DNA from 2 places in the Marinicrinis sediminis genome. Region 1 is predicted to be linked to the other one. Evidence: riboswitches for the same ligand, from Rfam matches in the RefSeq annotation. Region 1 holds a riboswitch; the other holds the start of a gene.
What was found. A riboswitch is a leader RNA that binds a small molecule or an ion and turns the genes downstream of it on or off. The one in region 1 is predicted to bind cyclic di-AMP.

Region 1 (7,789 bases):
CCATGTTTAAGTACCACCTCTTTCCTCTACATTATATAGATAAAAGGGCGGTATGTCAAACAAGCTAATAATTATATCAGCCAGTCAAAGTTTTTGTCAATGGAAAAAGTGCTTAATCTCTCTGTTTTTTCAATCGCTTTCAATCACTCTGCTGACTCATTCATCAGATTGGGCAGACCGATTCGATAGCTGCCTCTTGATTCGATCCCGCCCATGCCTTTCAGCCCGCTGACGGTATTGCGTATTACATCGAGCATGTTGACACTTTCCTGTATAGAGGTGTAGGCCACCTTGCAGGCAATCTGAACCGGGTCCAGCGCATGAATCAGAATGCGTCCCGGCGAACTGGCAAAATTGGAGCCCGCCTGCAACAGGGCTTCAAAATGAGACTGACACGCACCGGCGATAATGGTCATGGTATCCCGATTCTTCTCGAATTGCCTGGCCACCTTGATGGCTTTCACAAAATGGGTGGAGTTTTTATAGCTGTTCAAGTGATATTTGCTCTCCGCGTGTTCCTTTTTGAGCATGCCGTCATGTCCGGTGATGACGACGATATCCGGTTTCACCATCGGAAGCAGTCGATGAAGCGCTTCAGGCATTTCCCGCTCCGCTACATAATGCCCTTCGACCGGCACCTTCATTTTCCCGTACAGATCCATGCTCTTTCTTAGATAGCTGGCATCTCCGTCCAGATGCAGCACCTTGCCAGGGACTTCAAAATATTCCGAATCAATTCCGGCTTCCTGCATCGTACGCATCTGTTTGTCAATCTGATCCTTCCGAAATCGGTTCATTTGCTCCCGTGCCTCGGCAAAACGAGCATGGAACTGATGTGCGGGATGTTCGTTCGGCTCCTCCACGGCGGTCAAATCGGTTAACGGGGCATCCGCAATCAATCGAAACTCGGTCCCTCTTAAAATGGCTATGTGTCCGTCTATCTGTTCAACCCGAAAAATGACGTCGCCGCCATAGGATTTGCGTATACAGTAATCCCCTATTTTCATCCCGAATCCCTCCTCCGACTATCTTATGGTCAAAGGTCTAGTTCGGTTCCTGTCACAGCGAACGGTCCACGATCGGAATGGGATGGGTCTACGATTGCTTTGAGATTGTTTTAAAATTAGTCCGGGATCGAACAGGACGTACGCAAGGGGTGCCGCACGCTCCTGAATGGGGATCAGCGACTCGTGATAAAGGGCTTCAGTTGTTCCGTCAGTCCAGCAAATTCCTCCATGGTGAGGGTCTCGCCTCTCCGGCTTGGCTCGATGCCGCTGCTCTCCAGGATTGCCAACAGCTGCTCTTTGTTGTCCTTGCCAAAAAAACGCTGTGCCAGATTGTTGGCGATGGTTTTTCTTCGCTGAGCAAATGAGGACTGGACCACTTCAAAATACAGGTCAACATCACTCACTTCAACGGCTGGCGCATTGCGCATCGTTAACTTCATAACGGCTGAATCGACGTTCGGCTGCGGAACAAACACCGTCTTGGGCACCGTGGCGACGAGTTCGGTCTCACAGTAATATTGAATGGCAATGCTGAGGCTGCCATAGTTTTTGCTGCCCGGCTTGGCGGTCATTCTCTCCGCCACTTCCTTCTGCAGCATGACCACGATATGCTCTAATGGCAGTTTCGCTTCCAGCAGCTTCATAATGATAGGGGTCGTAATGTAATAGGGCAGATTCGCCACGACGCTTACCTTGCCCCAGGTTGCGAATTCTTCGCGAAACAATTGATGAAGGTCCGCTTTCAGTACATCCTGATGAAGCACCTTGGCCTGCGGATACGGCGCCAGCGTTTGTCCCAAAATCGGCAGCAATCTCTGATCGATTTCCAGTGCGACTACTTTACCGGCCTTTTGAGCCAATACTTCTGTCAGTGCGCCGATCCCCGGTCCGATTTCCAGCGCAGCCTTTTCCTGCGTCAACTCCGCAGCGGCTACAATATTGCGCAATATGTTCTGATCCATCAGGAAATTTTGTCCCAGACTTTTTTTCATATTCAGTCCGTACTGTCTCAGAATACGCTTGGTATAGGACGGCGAACCGATCGCCTCCAGTTTATCCATGCTGCTCTTCCTCCTCTTTGTGCACTGTACGGAGCGCTTGTTCGAATTCATCGACCGTGATGCCAAACTGGTTGCAACGTTTGAGGAACTGCTTGCCATTGCAGGAGCCGAGCTTCAATAACTCGCCCATTCGGCTGCGGCGTTCGGCCGAACCAGCCCCGCTTGCCAGACCCGCTCTCATGAGATGATGAATCGTCCACACCTCATCTACAGGCGCAATTGCTATGGTATGAACGGATTGGAGGGCGTCCTGAATCGCTTCTGGATCGGCATGCTCGACGCCAACCTTTCCTTTTGATTTGGCTCGCTTTATATCAATAAAGGCATGCTTGCAGCCTGGCACCTGTTCATGGATCAGACTGCGGATACGCTCGCCCGGATGATCGGGATCAGTGAAGATAATCACGCCTCTTCGCTGCTGGGCCAAGCGGATAGTCTCGATGGTGGAGGCATTCAGCGCAGACCCGCCCGTTTCAATGGTATCTGCCTCAACGGCCCGCAAGATGGCGTTCGTATCATCCTTGCCTTCCACGACGATAAATTCCTGTATCCGTATTTTGTCCATTATGTCCTTCCCTTCCCACACCCCCATAACGAACAGGAGTGGGTGAATGTCTTGTACCATCATATCCTTTCTCGACAAAAAAAAGAAGAGGTGCATCCACCTCTCCTGTCCGCTGCACGATATAAAGTCAAACATGAACAAAATGTCCGGTTCTGTGTCAGGATGGTTTTTTGGGACCGATCACATAGACCGTATATCCCTTTTGTCTGCCAAACTGCTTGGCCTCATCGACACTTTCCATATAGACATCGATATGCTTGCCTTTCACCGCACTTCCTGTATCCTCCGCTTTTCGGAGGCCAATTCCGTCAATATACACCCACCAGCCAAGCGGGATGACCTTGGGATCGACAGCGATGGTTCTTCCTTCCGCCACGGTCGTACCCGTATACGTCACACCGTACTGTGGATGAGATTTGTCTTTACCTGTGGAGCCTACACCGGCATCGTATGCGGTGAGCGTCACGTTGTTCAATACTTGCTTGTACGAAAAAGTCGTGCTGTTCATCGTGGCTTCTGCAATTGCAGGAGAAGTGGCAGAGAGTACCGTCACCGGATTCTTCATCCCGATCTGAATAATCTCATCAATGGCTTCTTCCACGACTGAGGTGGCCAGAATAGACTCGGACACCTGCTCGCCATCGGCGAAAATTTTCTCAATCTGGGAAACTTTCTTGCCTGATTTCCCTTCCTGCACAAGTCGCTGCTTGCCTTTGGTCAGGGCATGATCCTCTTCCTTCACCTGGGCAAAAGGAATGGATTCCTCCAGTTCTTCGACTTTCTTCTCAATATCTATGACGGTTACTTTCTGGTCTGGCGTGATGGCTTCCAGCTTGCTTGGGAAAATTTTGTCCTCCCCATCTACCGCAACGCCGAGATCCGCCAGCGCTTCTCCGACAGTAGCCGCCGTCGTGTAACGAGTTTCCTGTTCACCAGCAATCGTTAACTGAATGGGTACAGCATACTTGATTTGAATGTGATCTTCATCCGCGATTTCCTTTTCCAAAGGCACATTCAATTCATCGAACTCACCAATGACCAGTTCTTCCTCTTCCAGCAGCTCTGCTACCGTCTCGGCCTTGGTGCTGATTTCTAGTGGCTGATCATCTACGGAGAGATAGACCGTTTTGGCTGCAGTCAGTTGTGACCATAGCAGCCAGCCGATCACACTGGCCAGCAGCGCGGCTCCGATGATCATATACCACTTTTTATTTCCGCGTGTAAACGGGTATGCGAATGACATTGCGGATGATCGCTTCACGGGTTCGGTTTCGTTTGATTGAAACGACACGTGTTTCGCCCTCCTTCAAAGTCCCGCCTTGTAGGTGTATCCATGATGACTGTTTTGACGCGACTGTATTTTAATTTCTTCATAGTGCCTGTAATGGCGGAAACCTCCTCATGCTCCACATTGTATGAGGCAGGCCCTTCTTACATTCCAATTGTCTCAAGCTCGGCTCTCTGTATGGGTTGCCTTTGCTTGCCCGAACAAAACAAAAAAAGCCAGCGGGTGCGGAGAAGTCCGGTCGCGGCTTTTAGCTATCTTGCTCTTCGTGAATGCGCAGCGGTTCTCTCTTAGACGCTTACGAGGTTAGCTGTCGGATTCGGGCCAAGAGATGCCCTATTGATTCGAGTGGAATCAAATTCACCCCAAGATACCATTCTTCACAATTCGATCGGTCGAATGTGCAGCCATGTTTTCAATCTGGGTCCCCCGTTTTCCAATTAGGAAATAAAGCGATGTGCAATTGGAATTGCATATGAAGTTTCTAAGAAAGAATATTACGCACTTTCTGATAGACTGTAAAGGTTTAATAAAATGCGATTTTATGAAAAAAACTTGAAAACAGGATCAAAATCGAAAAAAAAGCTGGAGGAAGAATTGTTTCTTGCGAAATTGCTTTGATTTTCTCTCGAATAAACACTAATCTTAAAAGATGTCAAATACTTTTTTGGCATTATTTCCAGTTATTCGGATGATTTCATCAAAAGTTTTCCCTGTCAGCTCTGCTGCTGCCTCTGCCACCAACTTCACATAACCGCTTTCATTTCGCTTTCCTCGATAGGGGTGAGGAGTCAAATAAGGGGAATCTGTCTCTACCAGCAAACGGTCCAATGGCACCTTTTTGAGTACTTCTTTGGGCTGCTTGGCATTTTTGAAGGTGACCGGACCGCCAAATGAAATATAGAAATTCATATCGAGGCACTGTTTGGCGATTTCCCAGCTGCCAGAATAGCAGTGCATAATGCCTCCTACTTCTGAGGCGTTCTCTTCTCTTAGAATATCAACCACATCCTGGTGGGCGTCCCGGTTGTGGATAATGATCGGTTTTCCAATCCGCTTCGCCAGGTCAATCTGCTTGCGAAATACGTCCTGCTGAATGGCTCTTGGCGACTTGTCCCAGTGATAGTCCAGACCCGTTTCACCAATGCCCACCACTTTGGGATGTGTCGTGGCAAGCTGTTCGATCCACTTCAAATCTTCTTCCGTCATGTCCACGGCATCAACGGGATGCCAGCCAATTACGGCATAGATAAAGTCATATTTCTCGGCTAGCTCCAGCGTAGAAGTAATCGTCTTGCGATCAAAACCCACATTGATCATCCGTTCTACTCCCTGATCGAGAGCTCGCTGTATCACTTGTTCCTGATCTTCTACAAATGCGTCTGCATCCAAGTGTGTGTGCGTATCGATTAACATATGCGTCTCCTTTTCAATTAGATAAATGACATCCCTTCGGGATAATACAGGTGATGGGTACCCATCTGAACGCCGCTGATCGATCGGATGATATCTGATTTTTTCGAGATTTCGATCAGCTTCCCGCGATCATTCCAAAGATAAATGGGAATTTTACCGTCTGTCTCCCCGGCTCGATACACATCATAGGAGAGATCGGCGGGGAAATCAACTTCCAGATAGTATTGCGGATCATAGCCAGCCTGCACGACCTGCTGGCGCATGTTTCGAATTTTCCTCTCATCCAGTAACTCCATCGTACTATATTTGAACAATCTTCGATGAAGGAAGCGATCACACAGATCTGCCAGGATCTCGTCCCGTTCGTGGGTCCACTGCATCATAGACATCTGCATGAACGATTCATCCAGTAGTAGATACTCTTTCGACTCTATTCGATTTTCAATCAATGCCCCCAGTGGATGAGGAAAGAAGTCAAATGCGTAGCCATTCAGGTATAAATATTTGACACGCTCGAACATCTTTCGCAAGATGATTTCCGAGCTGCGCGTAACCGGGTGGAAATACACCTGCCAATGCATCTGATACCGGGACATGAGATAGGCCTCTACAGCATGCATGCCGCTTTCTTTCACCACCACATGTCCGCGATGCGGCCTGAGCACGCGAATCATGCGCTCCAGATCATAGGTTCCGTAGTTGACTCCCGTATGATACGCATCTCGCAAAATATAATCCATCCGGTCTGCATCGAGTTGACTGGAAATAAGGCTGACGACAATTTCTTTGGGATAGGTTTTACAGATGACTTGCTCCACTTTCTTGGGGAAATCGGCAGACACTTTCGACAACACTTGGTTGACCTCCGTCTGCTCTCTGAGCATTCGGCATGTCCATTCTTCATGATCGGTGTCGAAAGCCGATTCGATCGAATGGGAAAATGGCCCGTGACCGATGTCATGCAGCAAAGCCGCACACAGACAGAGCAGCCTTTCCTCGGTGGGCCAGTCGGAAAAACCATTGCGCTCAAATTGTGAAATGATTTTTCTCGTAATTTCATATACACCCAGGGAATGAGAGAACCGGCTATGCTCTGCCCCGTGAAACGTATAGAAGGAAGTTCCCAACTGACGAATGCGGCGAAGCCGCTGCATTTCCCTCGTATTGATGAGGTCCCAGATCACTTCATCCTGGACATGCACATACCGATGAACCGGATCTTTGAAAACTTTTTCCTCTTCTAACATCTGACTTCCCCTCCAATCTGACACATTTTGAGTATGATTTCGATACAATGGCACCCTTTTATATTTTTTTCGACAATTTTGCGATATTTTTCGACACGTTCTGTCGAATCCGAAAATCTTGACTTCCATTTTCTATTGCTTGTATTTTTCATGATATCCAGCTAATGTGTAATTATGGGGTAGTAATCACCGCTGGTACGTTACTGCATCATTAGTAAAGTTCACGCGCGTCAAATTGTATTGACTGTTATGGGAATGGTTGGTATGATAAGAATCGAAAATTATGTCGAATAATGACGATTCATTTTAAAATATTTAGGAGGTCATTTCGCTATGATGAAATCTACAGGTATTGTTCGTAAGGTTGATGAGTTGGGTCGTGTTGTTATTCCAATCGAGCTTCGCCGTACACTAGGTATCGGGGAAAAAGACGCGTTGGAAATTTATGTGGATGGCGAAAGAATTATGCTGAAAAAGTATGAGCCTGCTTGTATTTTTACAGGAAATGCAGACGAGCTTATTTACTTCAAAGGCAAGATGATCAGCAAGTCTTGCATCCCTGAACTAATTGATTTATATAATTCCATGACAAATGAGAAAGAATAAGTTATAATAGAGTTATTCCAATATGTTAATTCTAACCTTTTCATATCTCCTTTTGCTTGTCCGCTGTTCATTTACGAACAGCGGTCTTTTTTTTATAGTTCATGACACTGATCATACAGATCCCGCTTTGATACACCCCGATCTCCTGCCGCCAGCTTCATCGCTTCTTTTTTAGAATGACCCTGATTCATGTATGTTTTTACATGTTCCACAACTTGCATACCTTCCCACCATCCGACGATTTGCTCGGCTTCTGGAGAAAGATTGCCTTCAACGACCAGACAGAACTCACCAATTGGAGGCTGGTTTGCAAAGTAGTCCATGGCGGATGCCACGGTTCCTCTCAGCCATTCCTCATGACGCTTGGTAAGCTCGCGACCACAACTGATTCTGCGATCTCCCCATACCTCGAACATGGCCGCCAGTGTTTTCTTGATGCGATGAGGGGATTCGTACAGCACCAGCGTCTCTGTATGATTCTTCCATTGGTCCAACGTCTGTGTCAATTGCTTTTTTTCCCGCGGCAGGAAGCCGAGAAAGGTAAACGCCTTTGTGTTCAACCCCGATGCAATCAAGGCAGAGATGGCCGCATTGGCCCCGGG
Region 2 (7,789 bases), on a different contig from region 1:
TTTTGCATGCATGGCACCAAGGTCTACATACGCATCGGGACCATCGATAATGATACTGGAAACCTGGCTTAGGTCCACGCTTCCCGCACCAAAGCCTTTATGCTCTTTTTTATTTGAAACAATATTCAGCGACAGCTTCTTTTTTGCAGGCTGTTTGTCCTGTTTGTCCATGTATAATGCCCCTTCCATGATATCCCGTGTTTCGGCGATACTTCCCTGCATACAGGGACGCCATCCTTGTATTCGTACTTATCTTACCATAATCCCGGGCCAAATGCCGAATCCCATCTCCAGAGCGAGATGGGCTCAATTCCGGGCGGACATGACTATTCGATTGACAAGCTGCATATATATAGGGCAGATGCTTGTCAATGAGGTGAAATCAATGAAAACACGTAATTCCTGGCTGTATGCCTTCATGGTTCCTGCTGCTTCGCTCATTCTCACCTTTGCCTTTCTCACGTATTTATTCCAGCCCCCTTCCTCGCAAGGAGGCCCAGCTCTGAGCGTCCTGGCTCCCGACGCAGGCAAATCACCCGCTCAGTCTCAACTGACTCCCGATGCCCAGGTGAAGCCCGAGAAGCCGAAGCCTGTCTCGCTGAGCAAGCGAGTCTCTGAATATCATATTGAAGTGAAGCTGGATGAAGAAGAGAAAGCGTTGCAGGGACAACAGACTCTTTCATGGAAACATCCGGGTGTCGAACCGGTTAAAGAAGTCTATCTGCATATGTATGCCAATGCCTTCGAATCCGAGCAGACGACCTTCTACCGGGAATCCGGCGGAAAACTTCGCAATGAGGAGGTCACTGACGCTTCATTCGGTGGCATCCAGCTGACTTCATTGAAGGAAAACGGCGATGAGATTATCCACCGCGTTCAATACGTGCAGCCGGATGATGGCAACCCGCACGATCATACCCTGCTCAAGGTTCGACTGTCCGATCCGTTAAAGCCTGGCGAAGAATTGCGGCTCAAGATGTCCTTTCACGTACAGCTTCCAGCGGTATATGCAAGAATGGGTTACGCGGATGATTTCATCATGGCTGGACAATGGTTTCCCAAAATCGCCGCATATGAGACAAAAGGCACCCGTGGACGAGAAACAGAAGGATGGAATCTGCATCAATATCATGGCAACTCGGAGTTTTATGCGGATTTTGGTATTTACAATGTAAAAATTGATGTACCTTCCCAATACATCGTGGCAGCAACAGGTTTTCCCGCTTCCCGCACCCAGTTGACAGCGAAACGGAAAGTGTATCATTTCTATGCGGATGACGTGCATGATTTTGCGTGGGCGGCATCCCCGGACTTCGTTTATGTGGAAGAACCATTCTCCGCAAAGGCCATCCCCGGTGTGAAAATCAAGCTCTACCTGGACCCTGCACACGAACACCTGAAGGATCGCTACCTGTTTGCGGCCAAACGTGCGCTCTCTCAATACAGCAACTGGTATGGCACCTACCCGTATTCGACGCTCTCCATTGTCGTTCCGCCAGAAGAAGGAAAAGGAGCAGGAGGCATGGAGTATCCCACCCTCATTACAGCGTGGGGAGCAGAATCTGACAACCCCGGATATGAACTGGAGCGGGTCATCGTACATGAGATTGGCCATCAGTATTGGTATGGCATGGTCGCCAGCAATGAATTCGAAGAAGCCTGGCTGGATGAAGCCTTTACCTCCTATGCCGAGGACAAGGTCATGGAACAAGACTTCGATATGGTACCGCCAACCCCGGTTGAAGCCCTATACATGACGCAGCCGGCCCCTATGCAGCAGGAGAGCTGGGCCTATGACAGTCACCGCCATTATGCAGAGAATGTATATACCCGTGGCAAATTGATTTTACTGGCAATCGAGAAAGACATCGGGGCGGAACAGATGAAGAAGGTGCTTCGCACCTATTTTCAACAATGGAAATTCAAGCACCCGTCTACCCAGAGTTTTCAGCGTATCCTCGAACGCGTCACAGATCAGGACTGGAACCCGTTTTTCGAGCAATATGTCTACGGTTCTCACATGTCTGACTTCCGTGTAGCCAGCATTCAGACCCATCCTCATCCAGAGGACACTTCCGCCTACGAATCCATGGTGAAGATTGAACGGAAAGGCGGAACGGTCAAACGAGTATCCATCCTGTTTCATTTTGAGGACGGACAGGACGTGGTGAAGATTTGGGACGGACAGGAGAAAGAAGGCCTGTTTTCTCTCACCTCAGAATCACCGCTGAAATGGGTCGCGATTGATCCACTCTATCAGTTGCCACTTGAGAACAAGCGTGTGAACAACTTCATGCATGCGGAAATCGACAACGCGTCAAAAACAAAATGGACCACATCAGCCTCACAACTGTATGAAACACTGCTAGGACTGCTTGCCTGGTAAAGCGATATTGAACTGGAGGTGCAGACCATTGAAAGGAATTCTGAAGACAGGCTGGAGTCTGGCATGCAAGCATCCTGGGCTTGTCCTGTTAGGTTATCTTTACTCATTTGTTTGGGGGTTTTTTCTCTATAAATACTGGCATGCCATCGTGGCTTCCCTGCTGGTCCGATATCCGGGCGAATCGCTCTCTCATGTGGATACACGCCTGTTTTGGCTGGAGTTCCATTTCCAGCTGACCAAGACAGATCTGATTATGCCCTATGTATGGACTTTCTGTATCGTGCTCCTGCTGCGTATGCTAGTAACCCCTCTCATCCATGCTGGCGTTTATTACACGTTTTATCAGACCGGGCAGGTTATGCATTCGCGCGCCCACGTGCAGGCGAGAGAGAAGCGGGTATTTCTGACCGGGGTGAATCGATACGGCAAGATTTTCAGTATGTACTACCTGCTGCGCATCATTCTATCCATCGCTCCCCTCTATTTCCTGTATCCACACTGGATGCAGAAGCTGGAGGGACAGGCGGACTGGAGCAGCTATTTCCAGGAGATCGGGCTTTCGCTATCGCTCTACATCCTCTATGTACTCAGCTTGTCCGTCCTCTTCATGTATAATCAGCTTCGGCTGTTAAGCGGTATCCGTCTACTGCAGGGCGGTGTCATGCTCATTCAACTGCTTCATCGTCTGCTCCCGCTCAGCCTAATCTTGCTTACGGCCATGATCTTCATCTGGGGCGCCTCGCATTTCATTTCCTGGGTAATGGCAGGATTCATGGCGCTGATCCTCTATCAATGCTTCCATCTCGTGCGTGTACTGTTTCGGTTCTGGGAAATTGGCAGCCACTATTCCCTATGGATACAAAAAATAGAAAAATAATGAAGCGCAAGGCATGAAAACGAAGCAAAAAATAAAAAAATTGTCGTTGAAAGCAGGAGAAAAGGCTTTCAAAGCGAATACCCTTATGTCACACTAAAATTGAAGCATGCCGAATTCCCTTAATTGGGAAGCGGGGGAACCACTCCGGGTGAATTGACGACGCAGCATGTATCGTCATAGGGAACCTTCAACCGAACCCATCAGCTAACCTCGCAGGCAATGGAAGGGGTATTTGTGTTGAAAATGTCTCGTCGCATCATCCTGCTTTTATTTGTATTTATGTTTGCTTTTTCTGTTCAGGCAAGTGCAGCCTCTCCACTGGAAGAAGAAATCAACAAGTTGATTGGCATTGATTACAAATGGGGCGGCGAAGACCCGGATGGCTTCGATTGTTCCGGCTTTACGAAATATGTATTTGCCCAGTTTGGCATTGAACTGCCGCACTGGTCCAAAGGGCAGTCCTACAAAGGCAATCCGGTAGCCAAGGAAAATATGCGGGCCGGAGACCTGGTATTCTTCAATACGAGCGGACAGGGTATCTCCCATGTGGGCATCTACCTTGGAAATGATCAGTTTGCACATGCTTCCAACAGCGGTGTGATGATCAGCAGTATGAATGAAGATTACTATGCCAAGCGATATGTAAAATCCCGCCGTATTCTCGGGCTCTATTACTATGAGCGCATCGCCATAGATGTAGAGGAAAAAGACGCAAAACAAGCTGGCTGACCCAGCACCCTTTATATCTGACCTATATGCATGTATGGCATAGGCCGAAAAGCACAGTTCCCGAACTGTGCTTTTTTATTTGTATTTCCTCTCTTCTTCCATTACCCTTAGCGTAGGACACTGAAACGAACAGGGGGATGCCCAGTTGATTATTTTTATTCATCGACGTGATTTGCGAGTCCAGGATCTGGCTGCCTTCGAGTATATCGTTCGTACCAACCAGCCGAGCATTCATCTGTTTATTCTTGACCCCTTTCTACTTCGCAAAAACCGTGCAAATGAGCACAGCGGTCGCAACTTTTTGCTGCATTTGACAGCCCTCAAGCAGGCCTATGAGAAATGGAAGCATCCATTCTATATCCTGTACGGCTCACCAGCAGACATCATCGCAGAGGTTCTGGACCATACTTCAGCAGGCGAGGTCGTCGCCCATCGTGATGTCACCCCATACGGTAAGCAACGCGATCGTGAATTAAAGAAAGTGGTAGAGGGCAAGGGAGCCAGATGGACGCTCCTCCTCGATCATCTGCTCATGGACCCTGCTGATTTCCAGTCTTATGCCCATCGCACCGAACCTTATAAGGTCTTTACGCCTTTTTTCAATAAATGGAGCGCGTACATGCATACGTACACACCCGCTCCCTACACGACCCATATCCGGCACCTCCATCCCGCCTCATTCCATGTGCACGATGCTCGGCTCCACGCCTATGAGATGCCTGAAGCCCTCGAACAAACGCTCAAGCAAATGGAACCGGAAGCCGTGCGGCTGCAACCCGAAGAACGACTCACCACTTTTCTCGATGAAGCACTGCTCCATTATGAACAGAGACGAGATCGGTATGGGCATGAAGAGGCTACAAGCGGAATCAGCCGTCACCTCAATGTGGGGGCCCTTTCCATCCGCGAGGTGTATCAGCAAATGATGGAATATCCAGCGCACAGTGTTTGGCGCAGACAACTGGCATGGCGGGACTTTTACCTGTACCAGGCCATGCTGGACCCCTTTTACTTCGAGTACGAGAAGCACTATGACTTGGAGCAGCTGAGCGATCATCATTTTCAGGCATGGGCCACTGCACAGACCGGCATTCCGATTATAGATGCGGCCATGACCCAACTGAATGAAACCGGAGAAATGCCCAACCGACTGCGCATGATCACCGCCATGTTTTTCACCAAAAATCTGCTCTGTCCCTTTCCACTGGGGGAAACCTACTTCCGTTACAAGCTGGCGGACTATGACAACACCCTCAACCGCGGTGGATGGCTGTGGTCTTCTTCACTCGGCTATGATGCCTCCCCCTATTTTCGAGTGATGAATCCGGTCAGCCAGTCACAGAAATTCGATCCCGACGGTCGATATCTCCGCAAATGGCTGCCTCATCTGGCTGCGCTACCGGACCGAGATATTCATCTGCCCCAGCCACGTGCGATCGTGGACTTGAAAAACTCCCGCGCCCGAGCCATTGAAGTATATAAGGGCATCCTCAGCAAAGCAAAATCGAATCCTGAACAAGAAAACCGCTAAGGAGAGGCTGCCCAGCTCTTCTCCTTAGCGGTATGTTCACAGATATATGCACACGTGTATACGTACTTGCATGCTGCTAAATGGTCCACTGGTCATGAATAATCCCTACGAGATACCAGCTTCCCTCGTGTTTTTCAAAAGCCAGTCTGAGACTGCGCCAGTCCATTCCTTCCAGTGACGCATCCATTCCTGCGATATGGTATTCCACAAGATTGGCATTCGGATAAGCTTCGAAGGCATTATTAACGGTATTTCCCTGACCGATCCGGTGATTGTAGCCGACATCATCGGCCTCCAGAAACGGAGCGTCGTAGACAAAGGTTTTCATATACGCTTCCACCGTCAGTTCGATCGGCTCCCCGCTTCCGTCAAAAGAGCCCCACACCCGCTTCTCCTTGCTTTCCCACGCCTGCATGAGCTCTTCCGGACTGAACTGTTGATGATCCTCTACATTGACATAAGCATAGGGACTGAAGCGTATGCCCTTTTCAGGATGAACCCATTCTACCAGTTGATCGATCTGCTGATCCGCCAGAATAGGTAACACTTCGCCCGCAGCCTGCATGACTTGCTCCTCTGTACTCAGTTGTTCTTCCCCTGCATCATCAGCAGGCACCTCTTCATTCGTATTCGAATCTCCACCAATCACATTCAATGTGGAATCCTCACCAGGAAGATTGGCCGATTCATTGCCCTCATTTTCGTTCCCGCATCCTGCCAGCAGCAGGCTCAGGATCAAGCACAGCCCCAACGGGACTAGCCATTTTTTCACCTTCATGCTCTCTCTCCTTCCAGTCCTTCTCTTTCCGTGGCCTTTCTACTATATATGGATACGCGGTCTGCGGGTTGAAAGTTGCTTTTGAATTTTTTCCCAGTCGAAATTCGTTTATGCATAACAAAACCCCGCCCTTGTCAGGAGCGAGGTTCATTTCCTGTTATGAGGTCATGCGAAACACCGATTTAAACGAGTCTGACGATCTGAACCGTATCCTGCTGCTCGACACAAATGACGTGCTTCGAGCGGTCATACACCAGTTTTCCTTCCCCAATTTCAATGACGGGGTCCTCTCCCAGCGCATAAAACAAGTCATCAGCCAGTGTGCCGGCCAGTTCAGCCTGCTCTTGCTCGGTCTGTGCTTCCCAGTCTGTGCGCTCCATTTCAAAAAATGCATAAAATCCTTCCACCTGACGAATGGCATCAGCCAGTTCCTGATGAATATCTGAATATTCCCTGCCAAATTTAACGCCCAATTCAAGTTCACTCCTTCATGCTGCAGATCTATGCTTTACTTTTACCACACTGCAAGCGGCGGAGCAAGCCAATCCAGCTCTGATTGCCCCAATAAAACCGATCTCCTGGCCATTGTCATGACAAAAAGCATGCAGGAACTTTCGCCTGCACGCTCTCGTCTGAGGTCTGATTATACGCTTTGTGATAGGCCATCCTCATCCATGGTCCCATGCTTCGCTCATCGTCGTTTGTGATTCGTTTGGCTCGTGACTCCCGTCGATCAGTCAAATCATAATCAGGAAGCAGGAATTTGAATGTTCTGCCCCGGATAAATCAGGTGCGGGTTGCTGAGTTTATTGAGTGCCTGAATTTCCTGCCAGGTTACACCATGTCGGATCGCAATGCGATATAGCGTGTCACCGGCCCGTACTACATAGACCTTCGGCTGTTGAGCCGGCTTGTCATCTGGATGCTGCGGAAGGGCTAGCTCCGGCTTGCTGTCTGCCTGTGAGGCCTTTGCAGCTGTAATCCGACCTTCGACCTTGCTCTTTACTTCGCCGCGCTCCTGAATATACGTGATCAGGGCTTCATCCAAAGCCGGATACTCATTTAGAATGGGCGAAGCGGTAAACATCTCGTACTCATCTCCACCTGCGGCCAAGAAATCGTTCGTTGCCAGCACATAGCTAGCCTTCAAGTCGATCGGCTGCCCCTTGATCTTCACGTGATGCACCCGCTCACCTGCCGGTTTGCTGGCATCAATCTGATAGGTCATGCCGGCAACATGCGGGAAGGCACCCTTCGCCTCCGGATAGGCCGAAACACCGTTCTCCAGTGCTGCTATAATCTGCTCCCCGGTCACTTCCTTGGTCACGATATAGTTTCCGAAAGGCAATACGGTGATCACATCTCCCTTGGTTATCTCACCGGCTTCAATCGAAGCACGGATACCGCCTCCGTTTGTCAGGGCCACATCGGCACGGGTCATATGCAGCATCGCATCGGTAATCAGATTACCCAGATTGGTCTCTCCGG

Region 2: linked by a shared signal. The riboswitch ahead of ACFSUC_RS17950 (C40 family peptidase) and the one ahead of ACFSUC_RS08040 (3D domain-containing protein) in region 1 are both predicted to bind cyclic di-AMP.

Annotation. Positions count from the first base shown of each region.
Region 1 covers NZ_JBHUMM010000012.1:45,808-53,596, forward strand. Annotated here, with positions in the region: gene veg (biofilm formation stimulator Veg) at 1-4, opposite strand, end outside; gene yabG (sporulation peptidase YabG) at 144-1,007, opposite strand; gene rsmA (16S rRNA (adenine(1518)-N(6)/adenine(1519)-N(6))-dimethyltransferase RsmA) at 1,181-2,068, opposite strand; gene rnmV (ribonuclease M5) at 2,061-2,633, opposite strand; gene ACFSUC_RS08040 (3D domain-containing protein) at 2,791-3,924, opposite strand; cyclic di-AMP (ydaO/yuaA leader) riboswitch at 4,199-4,383, opposite strand; gene ACFSUC_RS08045 (TatD family hydrolase) at 4,564-5,334, opposite strand; gene ACFSUC_RS08050 (HD domain-containing protein) at 5,352-6,581, opposite strand; gene ACFSUC_RS08055 (AbrB/MazE/SpoVT family DNA-binding domain-containing protein) at 6,915-7,187, shown strand; gene rsmI (16S rRNA (cytidine(1402)-2'-O)-methyltransferase) at 7,280-7,789, opposite strand, start outside.
Region 2 covers NZ_JBHUMM010000044.1:27,901-35,689, forward strand. Annotated here, with positions in the region: gene ACFSUC_RS17935 (YwhD family protein) at 1-171, opposite strand, end outside; gene ACFSUC_RS17940 (M1 family metallopeptidase) at 386-2,386, shown strand; gene ACFSUC_RS17945 (hypothetical protein) at 2,415-3,263, shown strand; cyclic di-AMP (ydaO/yuaA leader) riboswitch at 3,361-3,497, shown strand; gene ACFSUC_RS17950 (C40 family peptidase) at 3,507-3,992, shown strand; gene ACFSUC_RS17955 (cryptochrome/photolyase family protein) at 4,138-5,523, shown strand; gene ACFSUC_RS17960 (hypothetical protein) at 5,600-6,301, opposite strand; gene ACFSUC_RS17965 (hypothetical protein) at 6,484-6,774, opposite strand; gene ACFSUC_RS17970 (choice-of-anchor I family protein) at 7,050-7,789, opposite strand, start outside.